Regions from separate parts of the Streptomyces corchorusii genome, predicted to be linked through region 2. Evidence: riboswitches for the same ligand, from Rfam matches in the RefSeq annotation. Region 2 holds a riboswitch; each other region holds the start of a gene.
What was found. A riboswitch is a leader RNA that binds a small molecule or an ion and turns the genes downstream of it on or off. The one in region 2 is predicted to bind S-adenosylmethionine.

Region 1 (6,086 bases), on a different contig from region 2:
TCCCTGTACGAGCAGCAGACGCACCACGTGCTGTGCCCGTGCCACCAGTCCACCTTCGACCTCTCCGACGGCGCCCGAGTGATCTTCGGTCCCGCCGGCCACGCCCTGCCGCAGCTGCGCATCGGTGTGGACAGTGAGGGTTACCTCCAGGCGCTCGGCGACTTCGAGGAGCCCGTCGGTCCTGCATTCTGGGAGCGCGGATGAGTACTGCAGCGAACGAGACCTCCCGCCCCCGCGGGAAGGCACCGGCCGGCGAGCGTCTCGCCGACTGGGCCGACGGCCGGCTCGGGATCTACTCCCTCGCCAAGGCCAACATGCGCAAGATCTTCCCCGACCACTGGTCGTTCATGTTGGGCGAGGTCTGCCTCTACAGCTTCATCATCATCATCCTGACGGGTGTCTACCTGACGCTGTTCTTCCACCCGTCGATGAACGAGGTGGAGTACCACGGCTCCTACGTCCCGCTCCAGGGACAGCTGATGTCCGAGGCATTCAGCTCCACCCTGCACATCTCCTTCGACGTGCGCGGCGGTCTGCTCATCCGGCAGATCCACCACTGGGGCGCGGTCGTCTTCATCGCCGGCATGTTCGTGCACATGATGCGCGTGTTCTTCACCGGCGCGTTCCGCAAGCCGCGTGAGGTCAACTGGCTGTTCGGCTTCCTGCTGCTCGTCCTGGGCATGTTCACCGGTTTCACCGGTTACTCGCTCCCGGACGACCTGCTCTCCGGCACCGGTGTCCGCTTCATGGAGGGCGCGATCCTGTCCGTGCCGATCGTCGGCACGTACATCTCGTTCTTCCTCTTCGGCGGCGAGTTCCCGGGCGGCGACTTCGTTGCCCGCTTCTACTCGATCCACATCCTGCTGCTGCCGGGCATCATGCTGGGCCTGGTGGTGGGCCACCTGATCCTGGTCTTCTACCACAAGCACACGCAGTTCACGGGCCCCGGCAAGACGAACAAGAACGTCGTCGGCATGCCGCTGCTGCCGGTGTACATGGCGAAGGCCGGCGGCTTCTTCTTCCTGGTCTTCGGTGTGCTCGCGGCCCTCGCGGCCGTCGCGCAGATCAACCCGATCTGGGCCATCGGCCCCTACCGTCCGGACCAGGTGTCCACCGGCGCCCAGCCGGACTGGTACATGGGTATGGCCGAGGGCCTGATCCGCGCCATGCCGGGCTGGGAGATCAACTTCTGGGGCCACACGCTGGTCCTGGGCGTGTTCATCCCGCTGGTGCTGTTCGGCGTGATCCTCGGCGCGATCGCGATGTACCCGTTCATCGAGGCCTGGGTCACCGGGGACAAGCGCGAGCACCACATCCTGGACCGCCCGCGCAACGCCCCGACGCGTACGGCGTTCGGTGTCGCCTGGCTGACCGTGTACTTCGTGATGCTGATCGGTGGCGGCAACGACATCTTCGCCACGCACTTCCACCTGTCGATCAACGCGGTCACCTGGTTCGTCCGGATCGCCTACTTCGTGGCTCCGGTCCTCGCCTTCATCGCCACCAAGCGGATCTGCCTGGGTCTCCAGCGCCGCGACCGCGACAAGGTGCTGCACGGCCGCGAGACCGGCATCATCAAGCGGCTGCCGCACGGTGAGTTCATCGAGGTGCACGAGCCGCTCAGCCAGGAGCAGCTGCACACGCTCACCTCGCACGAGCAGTACCGGCCGGCCGAGATCGGTCCGACGGTCGACGAGAACGGGGTCGAGCGCAAGGTCCCGGCCTCGGAGAAGCTGCGGGCGAAGCTGTCCAACGCCTACTTCGGCGAGGACAACCAGATCCCGAAGCCGACCGTCGAGGAGTACAAGGAGATCACGAGCGGCCACGGCCACCACTGATCCCCGCGTCGCCACGCCACGCTGAAGGGCCCCGTCCGCAACCCGGACGGGGCCCTTCGCCGTGCCGCCCGGCTGGATAGGGTGGTGTACGACGTAGCAGGAACCTGTTCAAGGAGCGGCTGATGAGCGCTGTGACCCCCGCTGGAGGCGACACCGCGGCGGGCCGCTCCTGGCCCGCCCTGCTGAACGGTCTGCTGGACGGCCGGGACCTGTCCGCCGACGACACCGCCTGGGCGATGGACCTGATCATGCGCGGGGAGGCGACCGACGCGCAGATCGCCGGGTTCATGGTGGCGCTGCGGGCCAAGGGCGAGACGGTCCAGGAGATCACCGGACTGGTCCGGACGATGTACGCACACGCGAACGTCATCGAGGTGCCCGGTCCGGCCGTGGACATCGTCGGCACCGGCGGCGACGGCGCGAAGACGGTGAACATCTCCACCATGTCCTCGATCGTCGTCGCGGGCACGGGGGCGAAGGTCGTCAAGCACGGCAACCGCGCCGCGTCCTCCGCCTCCGGCTCCTCCGACGTCCTGGAGAAGCTGGGCGTCAACCTCAACCTGAGTCCGCAGCGGGTGGCCGAGGTGGCCGAGGAGGCCGGCATCACCATCTGCTTCGCGGTGCGGTTCCACCCGTCCCTGCGCCATGTCGCCGCGGCCCGCGGCCAGTTGGGCATCCGGACCACCTTCAACGTGCTGGGCCCGCTGACCAACCCCGCGCAGGTGCGGTCGCAGGCCGTCGGTGTCGCGGATCCCCGCATGGCGCCGATCGTCGCCGGTGTCCTCGCCGAGCGCGGCAACTCCGCACTGGTCTTCCGGGGCGAGGACGGCCTGGACGAGCTGACCGTCACCGCCGCCTCCCGGGTGTGGGTGGTCCGGGACGGCAAGGTCACGGAGGAGGTCTTCGACCCGCGCGAGGCCGGCATCGACCTCGTCCCCGTGGACGCCCTGCGCGGCGCCGACGCCTCCTACAACGCCGAGGTCGCCCGCCGGCTGCTGGACGGCGAGCGGGGGGCCGTACGGGACGCCGTGCTGCTGAACTCGGCGGCGGCGCTGGTGGCCCTGGAGCCGACGGACGCGCCGCTCACCGAGCAGATCCGCGCGGGCATGGCGCGGGCCGCGGAGTCGATCGACTCGGGCGCGGCCAAGCGCACCCTGGAGCGCTGGGTGGCCGTCAGCAACGCCTGACGCCCCTGGGAGTCGTCCCGCGATCCGGACACGGGTTGCGGGACGACGATCACTTCAGTACGTTCCTGTACCAGGTCATGAGTGACAGTCATGAGGCCCCGGCCGACTGTCCGGCAACCCTCCGTCCGTGGCGGGGTGCCCCGGGTGAAGACCAGGTCGTACGGCAGCAAGGCCTACGGCAAGCGCGGACCCCTCACACACCAGGGGTCCTGGTCGTTCGAGGGAGTCTTCCGTGAGCAAGCGAATGCGTTAGGGCCGCAGAGCCCCGCCTCCGCACACCCCTTTTTCTCTCTTCTTCGCATGCCTTCACGGGAGTTCCGCCATGTCTGTCTCCACCGCTGCCGCCGACCAGTCCGTTTGCACCCCTCTGCCCGTTCTGGGGCGAGATGTCACCGTCCCGCTGGTCACCGGCGGCGAAGTCAGCTACGCCGCCCTGGACTACGCCGCCAGCGCCCCCGCCCTCCAGCGCGTCTGGGACGACGTCGCCGCGTACGCCCCGTACTACGGCAGTGTCCACCGCGGCGCCGGCTACCTCTCCCAGCTCTCCACCGACCTGTTCGAGAACGCCCGCAAGACGGTCGCCGAGTTCCTCGGCTGCCGCCCGGCCGACCAGGTGATCTTCACCCGTTCGACCACCGACTCCCTCAACCTGCTGGCCCGGGCGATCCCGGCCGACTGCGAGGTCTTCGTCTTCGAGACCGAGCACCACGCCTCCCTGCTGCCCTGGCAGGACGCGCGGGTCACCTACCTCGACGCCCCGCGCACCCCGCGGCAGGCCGTGGAGACCCTGGAGCGGGCCCTCGCCGGCCGCGACCCGTACGGCCCGGCCCTGGTCTGCGTCACCGGCGCCTCCAACGTCACCGGCGAGCTGTGGCCGGTGCGCGAACTGGCCGCCGCCGCCCACGCCCACGGCGCCCGCATCGTCCTGGACGCCGCCCAGCTGGCCCCGCACCACCCGGTGGACCTGCGTGACCTGGACGTCGACTGGATCGCCTTCTCCGGCCACAAGCTGTACGCCCCCTTCGGCTCCGGTGTCCTGGCCGGCCGCGCCGACTGGCTCCAGGCGGCCGAGCCGTACCTCGCGGGCGGCGGCGCCAGCCGCAGGGTCACCCGGCGCCAGGACGGCGGCGTGGCCGTCGAGTGGCACGAGACCGCGGCCCGGCACGAGGCGGGCTCCCCGAACGTCATCGGCGCCTACGCCATCGCCTCCGCCTGCAAGGCCCTCACCGAGGCCGGCTGGGACACCCTCGTCGCCCGCGAACAGCACCTGATCGCCAAGGTCCGCGAGGGCCTGGCCGAGGTGCCCGAGGTGCGCGTGCTGTCCCTCTTCGGCGACGACGCCCCGCGCGTCGGCGTCCTCTCCTTCGTCGTCGAGGGCTGGAACAGCTCGCACTTCGCCGCCGCGCTCTCCGCCGAGTACGGCATCGGCGTCCGCGACGGCCTCTTCTGCGCCCACCCCCTGGTCCGCACCCTGCTCGGCAGCGACCCGCAGACCCAGGGCGAGTGCGGCGCCCCCGAGGCGGCCCCGGGCGAGAAGTCCCTCAACGCCATCCGCGTCAGCTTCGGCGCGGGCACGCCGGACGAGCACGTGGAGCGCTTCGTCAACGCCGTCAGGGAACTGGTGGCGGAGGGCGCGAAGTGGCAGTACCGCACGGAGGACGGCCGCTGCGTGCCGGCGGTCTGAACGGCGCTATAACCTCCCCTTGACACCACGTCGGACAGGGGGACCCCGGAGTGCAGCCGCTGCGCGCCACAGATCCGCGCCACATCGGCCCGTACGCCACCACGCACAGACTGGGCGCGGGCGGCATGGGCGAGGTCTACCTCGCCGAGTCCCGCACCGGGCTGCGGCTCGCGGTGAAGGTGGTACGGGCCGAGCACGCCGAGGACCGCACCTTCCGCGCCCGCTTCCGCCACGAGGTCCGCGCCGCCCAGACCGTCGGCGGCGCGGACACCTACACCGCACGGGTCGTGGACGCCGACACCGATGCCGAACGGCCCTGGATGGCAACGGAGTTCGTCTCCGGACCCAACCTGCGGGACGCCATCTTGGACCACGGCGCGCTGCCGCGCCCCGCGGTCCGGATCCTCGCCGCCGCGCTCGGCGAGGCGCTGGCGGCCATCCACGCCAAGGGGCTGGTCCACCGGGACCTGAAGCCGTCGAACATCCTGCTGGGCCCGGACGGGCCGCGGGTCATCGACTTCGGGATCGTCCGGGCGCTGGAGGCCACCGCGCTGACCCGCACCGGCGCGGTCGTCGGCTCGGTCGGCTACGTCTCGCCGGAGCAGATCCGCAACGGCGGCCAGGTCGGCCCGCCCAGCGACGTCTTCTCCCTCGGCGCGGTCCTCGCGTACGCGGCGGCCGGCCGGGAGCCGTTCGGGGAGGGCCAGGACTCGGTGGTCCTGCTGCGCATCCTCACCCGCGACTTCGACCTGTCCGGCGTGCCGGACGACATCCGCCCGCTGGTGACGGCCTGTCTGCGCGAGGACCCGCTGGAGCGCCCGGAGCCGGCGGAGGTGGTGGCGAGCGCCGGGTTCGCCCCGGACACCCTGCGCGCCGCCGTCCGCCCGGGCTGGTACGGCCCCGCGTCCCGGCCCCGCCCCGTCCCGGACGACCGCCCCAGCGGCGTGGAGTACCTGGCCCCCCACCCCACCGCCACCCCGGCGGACGCGACCACCCGCGCCACCTGGACCGACCCGGCGACCCCTGTGGCCCCGGACGGCTCCGCCGTCCCTGGCGGCCACGGTGGCTCGGCGGTGTCGGCGACCCCGAGCGGCTCGGGGACCCCCGCGGACCCGGCGGACTCGGCTGCGCGCGCCGCCCGGACCGATGTGGCGGACCGCGCCACCCCGGCGGACTCGGCGGCCCTTGCCGCCCCGCCAGGCCCGGCGGCCTCGGAGGGCTCCGCCATCCCTGGCGGCCACGGTGGCTCGGCGGTGTCGGCGACCCCAGGCGGCTCGGGGGCCCCCGCGGACCCGGCGGACTCGGCTGCGCGCGCCGCCCGGACCGACCCGGCGGGCTCGGCTGCCCCTGCCGCCCCGGACGGCTCCGCCGCCCCTG
Region 2 (6,086 bases):
GGTCTGCCGGGCGCGGTAGGCGACCGCGGGGTTGGGACCGAGGAAGGCGTCGATCTTTCCGCTGGCGAGCGCCAGGTTGGTGGCGTTCTGGTCCGGGAAGTACTTGACGGTGAGCGTCTTGCCCTCCTTGGCCAGCTTGGCCTTCCACTCCAGGAGGATCTTCTCCTGGTTGGTGCCGGCGCCCACGCTGACCGTCTTGCCGGCGAGGTTCTCGTAGTCGTCGTCGAAGTTCCAGGAGTTCTTCTTCAGCACCTCGAAGGCCAGGTTGTCCTTGCGGTAGGAGGCGAACTCGTACTTCCGCTTGCGTTCCTCGGTGACGGTGACGTTGGAGAACGCCACGTCGACCTTGCCGCTGTCGACGCCGACGAAGAGGTTCTCCCAGGTGGAGTTCCTGATCTCGGGCTTCAGGCCGAGGACCGCGGCCACCAGGCGGCCGAGGTCGGGCTCGGAGCCGGTGAGGGTCTTCTGGTCGCTGCCCACGAAGTTCAGCGGCGCGGAGCCCGAGGGCAGGGCTCCGACGCCGATGACGAGCTTGCCGCTCCTGCGCACGGAGGCGGGCAGTTCGGCGCTGATGGACTTCACTTCGGAGACCTTCAGCGCGGTCTCCTTGGCGGCTCCGTTGGACAGCCGCCCCACGGTCACCGTGCCGGCGGTGTCGGTCTTGGTGACGGCTTCGCTGTCGCCTCCGCAGGCGGCGAGCCCGGTGGCGAGGGTGGCGACGGCGGTCGCCGCGGTGATGCCGCGGAACACGGCGCGTCGGGAGAGGTGGCTGGGCATGGCGTGGCTGTCCTTGTCTCGCTGATGAGGGTGATGAGCGATGGGAGTGCGGTGGGGGGTGGGGGTCGTGGAGGGCCCGAGCGGCCGAGCCCGGACACCTTGCCGGGCGGCGCGGTCAGAGCACCTTGCCGAGGAATTCCCGGGTCCGTGTATGCCGGGGCCGGTCCAGCACCTCGCCGGGCGGGCCCTGTTCGACGATCCGGCCGCCGTCGATGAAGACGACCCGGTCGGCGACCTCGCGGGCGAAGCCGATCTCGTGGGTGACGATGACGAGGGTGGTGCCGCTGGTGGCCAGGTCCTTGATGACGGCCAGCACCTCGCCGACGAGTTCGGGATCGAGTGCCGAGGTCGGCTCGTCGAAGAGGATGATCCCGGGCCGCAGGGCGAGGGCGCGGGCGATGGCGACGCGCTGCTGCTGGCCGCCGGACAGCTGCCGCGGGTAGGCGCCGGTCTTGTCGCCGAGTCCGACGCGGTCGAGGAGTTCCCGGGCGAGTTCCCGGGCCGCCGCCCTGGTCAGCCTGCCGGTGGCGGCGGGTGCCGCGGCGACGTTCTCCAGGACGGTCAGGTGCGGGAAGAGGTTGAAGTTCTGGAAGACGAAGCCGATCCGGCTGCGCTGGGCGAGGATGGCGCGCTCGCTGAGTTCCCTGAGCCGGTCCCCGTGCCGCTTCACCCCGATCAGCTCGCCGCCCACGCTGACGTGGCCGATCTCGGGCTTCTCCAGGTGGTTGACGACCCTGAGCAGCGTGGACTTGCCGGAGCCGGACGGTCCGAGGATCACCGTGACCTCGCCGGGGCGGACGGTCAGGTCGATGCCGTCGAGGACGCGGTGGGAGCCGTACCACTTGTGGACGCCGTGCACTTCGAGCGCGGCGGGGGCGGCCTTCGGCAGGGTCTGCGCGGTCATACGGCGGCCTCCCGGCTCAGCCGGGCCCGCAGGTCGGCGAGGCCGGCCCGGGCCTTCTGCAAGGGGGTCGGCGGCAGGGTGCGGGTGGCGCCCCGGGCGTAGTACCGCTCGACGTAGAACTGGACGACGGACACGGCGCTGGTGAGGATCAGGTACCAGACGGTGGCGACCATCAGCAGCGGCACGACGTCACCGGGGTAGGTGCTGCCCATCGACTGCACCGCGCCGAACAGGTCGAGCAGCGACACGTAGAAGACCAGGGACGTGCTCTTGACGAGGCCGATGAGCTGGTTGACGTAGTTCGGGGTGATGGACCTGAGGGCCTGCGGGAAGACGATCCTGCGGAACCGGTAGCCCTGGGGCAGGCCGAGCGCGGCGGCGGCCTCGTGCTGTCCCTGGTCGACGGAGAGGATGCCGCCGCGGACCACCTCGGCCGCGTACGCCGCCTCGTTGAGGCTGAGGCCGATGACGGCGATCGTCATGTCCGTGGCCAGCCGGGACTCGTCGAAGGTGACGAAGGCGGGTCCGAACGGCACGCCGAGGCTCAACGTCTTGTACAGGGCACTGAAGTTGTACAGGAAGATCAGTACGACGATGAGCGGTACGGAGCGGAACAGCCAGGTGTAGGTCCAGCTGACCGCGCGCAGCACCGGGCTCCCGGAGAGCCGGGCGAGTGCCAGCAGGATGCCGCCGAGGAGCCCCAGGACGGCGCTGAGCGCGGCGACTTCGAGGGTGACGAGGAGGCCGTCGAGGACGGTGGGGCGCAGGAACCAGTAACGGAAGCGGTCCCACTGGTAGAAGGGGTTCGTGACCAGTCCGTGCAGGATCTGCGCGACGAGCACGAGGACGACGGCGGTGACGATCCACCGGCCGGGCCGGCGCAGCGGCTGGACCCGCTGGGCGGACGGGGATTCTGACGGTGTGTCGGCGGGGGCCGGCGCCTCGGCTAGGGAGACGGCGGCGCCTGGGAGTTCACTCATGGCGGGCTCCGGCGGAGTCGGTCACCCCGGGGCCGCGCGGGAGCGGAGGTGGGCCACGACGGCACTGGGGCACGAGGCGGCGCACGGACAGGCGCGGAACCGGGGGCTGGGCGGACAACGGCACACCGGACGGACGGTGTGCGGCGGGAACGCGGGGGCTGGGAGGAGACGTCAGCCCTGACAGCGGGCAGAGCCCGGTGCGGTACACAGTGCGCTGTTCACGCGGAGCAGATCGACGGCGCGGTCGGCGACGAGGAGACCGGCGTACGACGGTACGCAGCCCTGGGGGCGGCTCGCGGCCGTCCTGGGAGCTGCGTACATGGCGTCACCTGTCACTGTTGCGGCCCCGGGGGGCCTCGCGCTTACCGAAAACGTCATCCGGTCCGGTCGTCACCTGGGGCACCCCACCGCGATGCGAGGGTTGCCGGTCAGCGAGCCAGGGCTTGGCGCTGACGCTCATGACCGTTCTGAGCCGTAAGTAAGGCAGTTGCCCGTTCGAATGTCAACGGCCGTCCGCCCAGTGGACATCACAGGCCCGCTCTCACCTGCGCGAAGCGTCCGGGGCGTCCGCGGCATGGCCTGCCCAGTCCAGGATCTGGACAGCGGCTCCGGCGGCCTCCAGGCCCTGGCAGCGGCCGTGGTGGCGGCGGGCGATGCCGTCGAGGTCGAGGTGGCGGCCGAAGGCGGGGTGGGCGGCCAGGCGGCGGGCGTAGGCCCACAGGGCGTGGTGGCCGGCGATGCGGTGCACGGCGGAGGCGTCGAGGTGGCAGCGGTGGACGGTGTCGAGCTGCACGAGGGTGACCCACAGCTCGATGTCGGCGGCGGTGAGCCGGTCGTCGGCCAGGTACTCCTCGCCGCTCAGCCGCCGCTCCAGCCGGCCCAGGGTGTCCAGCAGCACGTCGAGGGCGGCGGCTCGTTCGGCGGGGTCGGCACCGGCGCGTCCGGCGCTCTGCGCGGCCTCCTCGATGCCCTCGGCGCACATCCGCTCGACGGCCTCGATCACGGACTCCAGGCCGGAGGGGTACAGGCGGGCGTCGCCGCCCGGCCTGAAGCGGTCCAGGTCGCGCAGGATGTCGGGGGTGTGGGTGCTGACGATGCGTCCGGACCAGTCGTCGCTGAGCACGGGTGCGAGCGCCGGGCCGGTGTAGTGGTGGGCGCTCGCCTCGTAGAGCGGGCGGAGCACGGCGTGGCCGCCGCCGGGACAGTCCGGGACGGCGGGCAGGAGGGTGACGGGACAACGGGCGTCCAGGCCGAGCAGGCTGTGGCCGACGGCGAGGCGCAGCCCGTCGGGGCAGGCGGTCGACAGATGGAGCCGGTAGCGGTGCGGCACGGCGTAGTGGCCGCTGCGCGCGTCCCGGCCGATCCGGCCCCGGAAGACGGGTGCGGTGGCGCGGGTGGACGGGACGGCGGCGAGCGGAGTGATGGACATGCGTCTCCCCGGGTGGTGGGTGTGCGAAGGGGCGCGCCGGCGCGGGCGTGACCGGCCGGTGGGGGCGAAGGGGCGGCCCGGCTCAGCGGTGGCGGCTGATCGCGCTGCAAACGCGCTGGAGGTCGATGTGGCGACGGGAGGTGAGCAGGGGTACGCGCAACGGCGTCCGGCCCGTCCGGCCGGTGCCCGTTCCGCGGCGCGTCATGATTCCCTACCTGTTCACTAGGATTCCCTCCCTGGAGTGTCGAACGGGCTCCGTACGACGTCAAGGGGGCGTCCACGCCTGGGGATCGATGTCGGCGCCGGGTACTCCTCAGAGAGAGGAACATGTGACATAGTACTGGCGTGGCGAAGCTACTGACCTGCGATGTCGTGGTCGTCGGGGCCGGAATGACGGGCGCGGCCTGCGCCCTGTACGCCGCGCGCGCCGGACTCGACGTACGACTGGTGGACCGGGGCCCGGTGGCCGGCGGCACCACCGGAGCCGGCGAGGGCAACCTGCTCGTCTCCGACAAGGAGCCGGGCCCGGAACTCGAACTCGCACTGCTGTCGGCCCGGTTGTGGGCCGAGCTGGCGGGGGAACTGGGCGCCGCGATCGAGTACGAGCCCAAGGGCGGCCTCGTGGTCGCCTCGACGCCCGGCGCCCTGGCCGCCCTGCGGGACTTCGCCGCGGACCAGCGCACCGCCGGTGTCACCGCCGTACCGGTCGACGCCGGGCAACTGGCCGATGTGGAACCGTACGTGGCGCCCGGCATGGCGGGCGCGGTGCACTACCCGCAGGACGCCCAGGTCATGCCCGCGCTGGCCGCCGCACACCTGGTCCGCGCCTCCGGCGCCGCCCTGCACACCGGCCGTACGGTGACCGGGGTGCTGCGCACCGCGCGGGGAGCGGTCCGCGGCGTCCGCACCGACCGGGGCGACATCCACGCACCGGCGGTGGTGAACGCGGCCGGCACCTGGGGCGGCGACCTCGCATCGCTCGCCGGCGTCCGGCTGCCGGTGCTCCCCCGGCGCGGCTTCGTGCTGGTCACCGAGCCGCTGCCGCGCATGGTCCGGCACAAGGTGTACGCGGCGGACTACGTGGCCGACGTGGCCAGCGACTCGGCCGCGCTGCGCAGCTCACCGGTCGTGGAGGGCACGGCCGCCGGTCCGGTGCTGATCGGCGCCACCCGGGAACGGGTCGGCTTCGACCGGTCGTTGTCGCTGACCGCGATGCGGGCGCTCGCCGCCGGGGCGATCGGGCTGTTCCCGTTCCTGGAAAGGGTCCGCGCGCTGCGCACGTACGCGGGCTTCCGGCCGTACCTGCCGGACCACCTGCCGGCGATCGGGCCCGATCCGCGGGTGCCCGGCCTGTTCCACGCCTGCGGGCACGAGGGCGCCGGCATCGGACTGGCCCCCGGTACCGGGCAGTTGATCGCGCAGGCACTCACCGGGAAGGCGCCGGAGCTGGACCTCACGCCGTTCCGGCCGGAGCGGTTCGACACCGAGAAAGGCGACGTCCGGTGAATCCGAGGGAGTTGACCCGGGCCCGGCCGGGCCCCGCCTGCACCGTGACCTTCGACGGCCGGCCCCTGGAGGCGCTGCCGGGCCAGACGGTGGCGGCGGCGCTGTGGGCGGCGGGCGTGACGGCCTGGCGCGGCACACGGGGCGCCGGGCAGCCCCGCGGGGTGTTCTGCGGGATCGGGGTGTGCTTCGACTGCCTGGTCATCGTCAACGGCCGCCCCAACCAACGGGCCTGCCTGGTTCCGGTGCGCCCGGGAGACGACATCCGCACGCAGGAGGGGACGGGCCGGGACGATGACTGAACGACCGCGCCTCGCCGTCGTCGGCGCGGGCCCGGCCGGGCTCGCCGCGGCGCTGGCGGCGGCCGCACGGGGCGTCCGGGTGACCCTGGTCGACGCAGCCGACCAGGCCGGCGGACAGTTCTACCGGCAGCCCGCCGCCGCCCTCGGCGCCCGCCGGCCCCAGGCCCTGCACCACCAGTGGCGCACCTGGG
Region 3 (6,086 bases), on a different contig from region 2:
CCATCAGCTCGTCCAGGCCCCGGACGGCTCCGTCCTGGTGGCGGGCGCCGCGGCGTACGTCGACCGGGGCGACCTCGACTGGGGCGTGTACCGGGTCGCCCAGGGCGCCGACGGCTCGGTCACCCGCAGCCGCCTGACCGCCGTAGAGCCGATGCCCGCGCAGGTCCACGGACTCTCCCTCGGCAGCGGCATCCTCACCACGGCCGACAACAGCACGCTCTACCAGCCGCACACCGTCCTCGGCGCCTACCGCAGCACCTGGCTCACCACGAGCGGCACCCCGAGCCCCGCACGGACCACCGTGGACGGCCTGGTCAGCGGCTGGGACGGCTTCTGCGACGAGACCACGCCCCGCTGCATCCGGATGTTCGCCGACGGCACCGGCCGCCACGGCCGCCGCGACTCCACCGAGTCCGGCCTGACCATGCTGCGTGCCAACGGCTCCGCCGACTGGGGCCCGACCCTCGACACCGGCGACTACTCCCCGGAGCTCACGGACCTCTCCGGGCGGTACGCCGTCGTCGACGGCGCCTCCTCCGGCAAGCAGTACATCGGTGAGTTCGCCACCGCCGGGGCGGGCAAGGTCCTGCTCAAGCGCGACCGGGTCGCCGCGGCCGTGTGGGGGAGCACGCTGTGGAGCGGCGCCGCGAGCGGCGGGAAGGTCACGGCCACCCGGCTCCCCGCGGGAACCGCCGTCGAGTCCTTCACCACCCGCGACGGCTGCACCCCGTCCGACCTCCAGGCCGTGGGCCGCTTCGTCTACTGGGTCTGCCGGGACGCCTGGGGCGACGTACACGGCGCGGGCCTGTACGACCGTACGACCAAGCGCACCTCCACCGCCCCGGACAGCCGGGTCCTGCTCGGGGACGGATACCTGGTCGAGCGGGTTCCCGGCACCCAGTCGCACAGCGGGCTGAGGCTGCTCGACCTGCACAACGGGCTGCCGGCCGGCGGCAGTCACACCGACCTGCCGAGCCGCGAGCTGGCCGACTGGACCGACCTCGGCCAGGAGAACACCGGGGCCGGGACCAGCTGGACCGTGGACCGCTTCGGCGGCGGCGTCGCCTACGCCGACCGCGACCAGCGCGTGCACGTCGTACCGGCCGGCGTCCCGGCGTCACCGCTCACGGCCGTCGACGCCACGGTCACCGCGGGCTCCGCGAACTGGTCCGGCACCTGGTGGCTGTCCAAGCCCGCCGCCGACTGGAAGGTGACCGTGCGCCGGAAGGCGTCCGGCGCCACCGTCCGTACGCTCTCCGGCGGCACGGCCCGGGGCCTGCTGACGGCCGCCTGGGACGGCAGGGACACCGCGGGCCGCCTGGTCGCCAACGGCGCCTACACCTGGACCCTCACCGCCCGGCCCGCCGACGGCCAGGGCGCCGCGCTCACCCTCTCCGGAGACGTCAAGGTGACCGCCGGAACGGCGGCACCGCGCGACTACGCCGGCAACGACGGGGTCGGTGACGTCCTCACCCTCAGCTCCTCCGGCACCCTCACCGTCCGGCGCGGCACCGGTACGGGCACGCTGGGCGGCACCGTCTCCGGCTCCGGCTGGCCGGCCACCGCCCGGATCGTGCCGTTCGGCGACCTGGACGGCGACCACTGCAACGACGTGCTGGTCCGCACCGGCGGCGCCCTGCGGGCGTACCGCCCGGCCTGCGGCAAGGCCCCGACGCCCGCCACGCACTCCACCTCGCTCGGCACCTCCGGCTGGAACGCGTACGACGTCCTGACCTCACCCGGCGACGTCAACGGCGACGGCCGGCCCGACCTGATCGGCCGCCAGTCCTCGACCGGGGACGTCTACCTCTTCAAGGGCACGGCGAACGGCAGGCTCGCCGCGCGCACGAAGATCGCCTCCCACTGGACCGGCTACAAGAAGATCGTCGGCGCCGGTGACCTCACCGGCGACGGCCGCGGCGACCTCCTCGTCCAGGACAAGTCCGACGAGCTGTGGCGGTACGAGGCCAACACCACGGGCACGGGCGGCTTCAAGGCCCGCGTCAAGGTGTTCGCCGACTGGGGCGCCTCCTACAACGCCGTCGTCGGCGCGGGCGACTTCACCGGCGACGGCCGCGCGGACCTCGTGGCCCGCGACACGGCGGGCACCGTGTGGCGCTACAACGGCAACGGCAAGGGCTCGTTCGGGGGCCGCGTGAAGATCGCCACGGGGTGGAAGGGGTACAAGGCCGTCATGTGACGGCAGATGTGACGCCACATGCGACGTCAGACGTGGCGTCACGTGACGGCGGCGACGGGGCCCGTGCTGGACTTCGCGCTGGGCCCCGTGGCAGGATCCGCCTCGGTCACGAAGCCGATCGCGCCCCTGGACGAGCGTCGGCTGGCAACCTCGCTCACCGCGCAAGGTGCCCTCCAGGGAAGACCGGGCCCCCACGGTCCCGTGGGGGTAAGCGCGGATCTCCCTGCCCGGCGGGTAAGGGGGTCCCTCTCGAACGGAGACCCTCATGGCCGCCGGCGTCCCGATCACGCACACCCCTCGGTGGGCTCTCTACCAGCAGGCCGTCGTGGACGTGGAGTTGCCCGAAGGACCGGTCCGCGTCACCCCGGCACCGCCCGGGGTGGCGGTGGGCCGGTTCCCCGTCCCGCACGGGGAGACCATCCACGTGGTCACGGCCCACAATCCCCGGGGCACCCACGCCTCCCGGCAGCACAACCACCGCGCGCATCAACGACTGCTCGGCCTGCTGCGCGGACGGGGGCTCGCGTGGTGGCCCGCTGTCGGCGGTGACCCGGACGGCCGGCACACCGAGGTGAGCGTGGCGATCGTCGGCCTGAGCGACGACGAAGCGCGCGCGCTGGGACGGGAGTTCGGGCAGGACGCGGTGTTCGCCTGGTCGGCGCCGGCATGGCGGCTGCTCGCCTGCTTCGGCGCCGGGGAGGCACTGACACTCGGATGGCGGGCTGCGGAAGGACTTTCAGGGTCTTTGCCCGCGGGCGCGCTGAGCGGGTGCGCGGAGTTTCCCCCAGGGTGCTGACGGCTTTCGGCCACCGGCTGTACGGTCTCCCCGAGTTGATGTTCGTACCGTCGCCAGTTCGAAGGCGGGCGGGTCGTGCGGGGAAGGCGGTCGCGGTGACCGGAACCGATGTGGGAGCGACGGACGCGGCGGACCGGGGCGCGCGCCGCCTGCCCCGGGTGCGCGGGTTCGCCGCATGGCCGCCGCAGGGCTCGCCGAAGGAGGAGGGCAAGGCGCTCCGGGCGGGTGTGCCGCGCTCCGCCCACCGCACGCTGGACCTGGACGCCGCGCGCCCCGACGCGGTGAGCGCGGTGGCCGAGTCCAACGCCGGCCGCCTCGCCGAACTGACCCCGCTGCGCGTGGGCCGGATGGCGGCCACCCCCTTCGCCTTCCTGCGCGGCTCCGCCGCACTCATGGCGTACGACCTCGCGCGCACCCCCACCACCAGGATCGCCACCCAGATCTGCGGTGACGCCCACGCGGCCAACTTCGGGCTGTACGGCGACGCCCGCGGCGACCTCGTCATCGACCTCAACGACTTCGACGAGACCGCGCACGGCCCCTGGGAGTGGGACCTCAAGCGGCTCGTGGCCTCGCTGGTGCTCGCCGGCCGCGAGGCGGGCGCCGACGAGGACACCTGCCGCGCCGCGGCCCGGGACGCGGCCGGCGCCTACCGCCGCACCATGCGGCTGCTCGCCAAACTGCCCGCGCTCGACGCCTGGAACGCCATCGCGGACGAGGAACTGGTCTCCCACACCGACGCCCACGACCTGCTCGGCACGCTCCAGCGGGTCTCGGAGAAGGCCCGGGCCAACACCAGCGGCCGGTTCGCCGCGAAGTCGACCGAGCCGGTGCCGGACGGCGGACGCCGGTTCGTGCCCGCGCCGCCGGTGCTGCGCCGCGTACCGGACGCGGAGGCCGCCGCGGTCGCCGCGTCCCTGGAGTCGTACGTCGGCACCCTCGGCGAGGACCGCCACCCGCTGCTCGCCCGGCACGCCGTGCACGACGTCGCCTTCCGGGTGGTCGGCACCGGCAGCGTCGGCACCCGGTCCTACGTCGTCCTGCTCCTCGACCACCGGGGCGAGCCCCTGGTCCTCCAGGTGAAGGAGGCCCGTCCCTCCGCGCTCGTCCCGCACCTGGTCACGGCCGGTTTCGAGGCGCCCGCGGTGCCGCACGAGGGGCGCCGCGTGGTCCTCGGGCAGAAGCGGATGCAGGTCGTCAGCGACACCTTGCTGGGCTGGACCACCGTCGAGGGGCGCCCGTACCAGGTGCGGCAGTTCCGCAACCGCAAGGGCAGCGTCGACCCGGCCGCCCTCGCCGCCGACCAGATCGACGACTACGGCCGCATGACCGGCGCCCTGCTGGCCCGCGCCCACTCCCACAGCGCCGACCCCCGGCTGATCGCCGGCTACTGCGGCAAGAACGAGGAGCTGGACGAGGCGATGGCCGCGTTCGCCGTCGCCTACGCCGACCGCACGGAGGCGGACCACGCCGAGCTGGTCGCGGGGATCAGGGCGGGGCGGATCGAGGCGGAGCTGGGGGTCTGAGGGGGGTCCGGGGAGGGTGCAGCGGGACGGTTTGCCGGGAGTTCGCCGGAGTCCGAGCGGTGGCGTGCCGGGGTCCGAGGGGTGGTGCGCCGGGAGCGTGGGAACCGCGCCCGGGCCGAGCCGGGGCAACGGCTACGCTGGGCGGGTGACAACCCCGGAAGCCGGCCAGTCCCAGGCCCCCCGCCCCGAGGAACGGCTGGAACAGGCCGTACGGGCCGCCGAGCAGGCGTTGATCGAGTACGAGATCGCCGTGGAGACCTTCCGCGTCGAGGTCGAGAACTTCGCCCGCCTCCACGAACAGCGGCTCGGCCCGCTCTACACCCGCATCGAGGAGCTGGACGCGGAGATCGCCGAGGCGAAGGCCGCCCGCACCGGCGACCCCGAGGACATCCGCCGCGCCGCGGAGGCCCGCGCCCAGGTGATGCCGATCCCGGGCGTGGAGGAGCTGCTGCACGGCTGGATGGACGGTGACGGCCTGTTCCCGGAGGCCGTCGCCATGCTCACCGACCAGCCGGTACGGCCCCCGCAGCGGGTGCGGCCCAGCGAGGAGGCCCGCAAGCTCTACCGCGAGCTGGCCCGCAAGGCGCACCCCGACCTGGCCCAGGAGGAGGCGGAGCGCAAGCGGCGCGAGGAGTTCCTCAGCCGGGTCAACGCCGCCTACGCCCGTGGCGACGAGGCCCTGCTCAGGGAGCTGGCCGCGGAGTGGGCCGCCGGACCGGTACCGCCCGAGCGCCGCCCGAGCCCCGCCGAGGAGCTGTACGCCCGCCTCGAATGGCTCGCCCAGCGCAAGGAACTGCTCACCCTCGTCGCCCGCGAACTGGAGGACGGCGCGATCGCCGGCATGCTCCGCCTCGCCCCGGACGACCCCGACCGACTGCTCGACGAGATCGCCGACCGGCTGCGCGCCGACATCGCCCAGCGGGAGGCGGAACTGGCCGCCCTGCTGGGGCAGGACTGACCCGCCCCTCGCTTCGGGTAGCGTCGGAGCCATGAATTTCGGAGCTGGTGTGCCCACGGTCCAGGTCACGGACCTCAAGGACGGCGACTTCCTGCTGGACGTCCGTGAGGACGACGAGTGGCAGGCGGGCCACGCCGGGGGAGCCCTGCACATTCCCCTCAGCGAGTTCGTGGCCCGCTACGGCGAGCTGATCGAGGCCGCCCCGCAGGACGGACGCGTCCACGTCATCTGCCGCTCGGGCGCCCGCTCCGCCCAGGTCACCATGTACCTGGTCCAGCAGGGCGTCGACGCGGTGAACGTCGACGGCGGCATGCAGCACTGGCAGGCGGCCGGCCGCCCCGTCATCACGGACGACGGCAAGCCGGGCTTCGTCCTGTAGCCCGGGCGCCGGTCAGCCGGGCGCCGGTCAGCCGAGGGGATGGGTGGCCAGCAGGTCGCCCAGCCCTTCCTCGTACGCCGCCGCCGGGCCGAGCGAGAGCTCCAGGTGCTTGGCCCAGGCGTGACAGCGGTGGAGCGGATACCCGAACTGCTCCCGCCTGCCGGTGTACTCACGCAGCACCCGCTCGCCCAGCCCGAGCGCCGGCGCGCAGGTGCCCGTGACCAGTA

Region 1: linked by a shared signal. The riboswitch ahead of AQJ11_RS19240 (aminotransferase class V-fold PLP-dependent enzyme) and the one ahead of AQJ11_RS07155 (amino acid ABC transporter permease) in region 2 are both predicted to bind S-adenosylmethionine.
Region 3: linked by a shared signal. The riboswitch ahead of AQJ11_RS17215 (DUF3293 domain-containing protein) and the one ahead of AQJ11_RS07155 (amino acid ABC transporter permease) in region 2 are both predicted to bind S-adenosylmethionine.

The regions. Positions count from the first base shown of each region.
Region 1 covers NZ_KQ948357.1:159,121-165,206, forward strand. The annotation lists gene qcrA (cytochrome bc1 complex Rieske iron-sulfur subunit) at 1-204, shown strand, start outside; gene qcrB (cytochrome bc1 complex cytochrome b subunit) at 201-1,838, shown strand; gene trpD (anthranilate phosphoribosyltransferase) at 1,961-3,025, shown strand; SAM riboswitch class IV at 3,099-3,216, shown strand; gene AQJ11_RS19240 (aminotransferase class V-fold PLP-dependent enzyme) at 3,348-4,709, shown strand; gene AQJ11_RS19245 (serine/threonine-protein kinase) at 4,760-6,086, shown strand, end outside.
Region 2 covers NZ_KQ948352.1:668,723-674,808, reverse strand. The annotation lists gene AQJ11_RS07165 (ABC transporter substrate-binding protein) at 1-777, opposite strand, end outside; gene AQJ11_RS07160 (amino acid ABC transporter ATP-binding protein) at 893-1,681, opposite strand; gene AQJ11_RS07155 (amino acid ABC transporter permease) at 1,678-2,661, opposite strand; SAM riboswitch class IV at 3,015-3,125, opposite strand; gene AQJ11_RS07150 (glutathione S-transferase C-terminal domain-containing protein) at 3,203-4,090, opposite strand; gene AQJ11_RS52360 (putative leader peptide) at 4,173-4,295, opposite strand; gene AQJ11_RS07145 (NAD(P)/FAD-dependent oxidoreductase) at 4,436-5,596, shown strand; gene AQJ11_RS07140 ((2Fe-2S)-binding protein) at 5,593-5,895, shown strand; gene AQJ11_RS07135 (FAD-dependent oxidoreductase) at 5,888-6,086, shown strand, end outside.
Region 3 covers NZ_KQ948356.1:368,464-374,549, reverse strand. The annotation lists gene AQJ11_RS17220 (FG-GAP-like repeat-containing protein) at 1-2,200, shown strand, start outside; SAM riboswitch class IV at 2,305-2,420, shown strand; gene AQJ11_RS17215 (DUF3293 domain-containing protein) at 2,466-2,996, shown strand; gene AQJ11_RS17210 (DUF2252 domain-containing protein) at 3,035-4,522, shown strand; gene AQJ11_RS17205 (hypothetical protein) at 4,668-5,480, shown strand; gene AQJ11_RS17200 (rhodanese-like domain-containing protein) at 5,530-5,859, shown strand; partial or broken gene AQJ11_RS17195 (acyl-CoA dehydrogenase) at 5,887-6,086, opposite strand, start outside.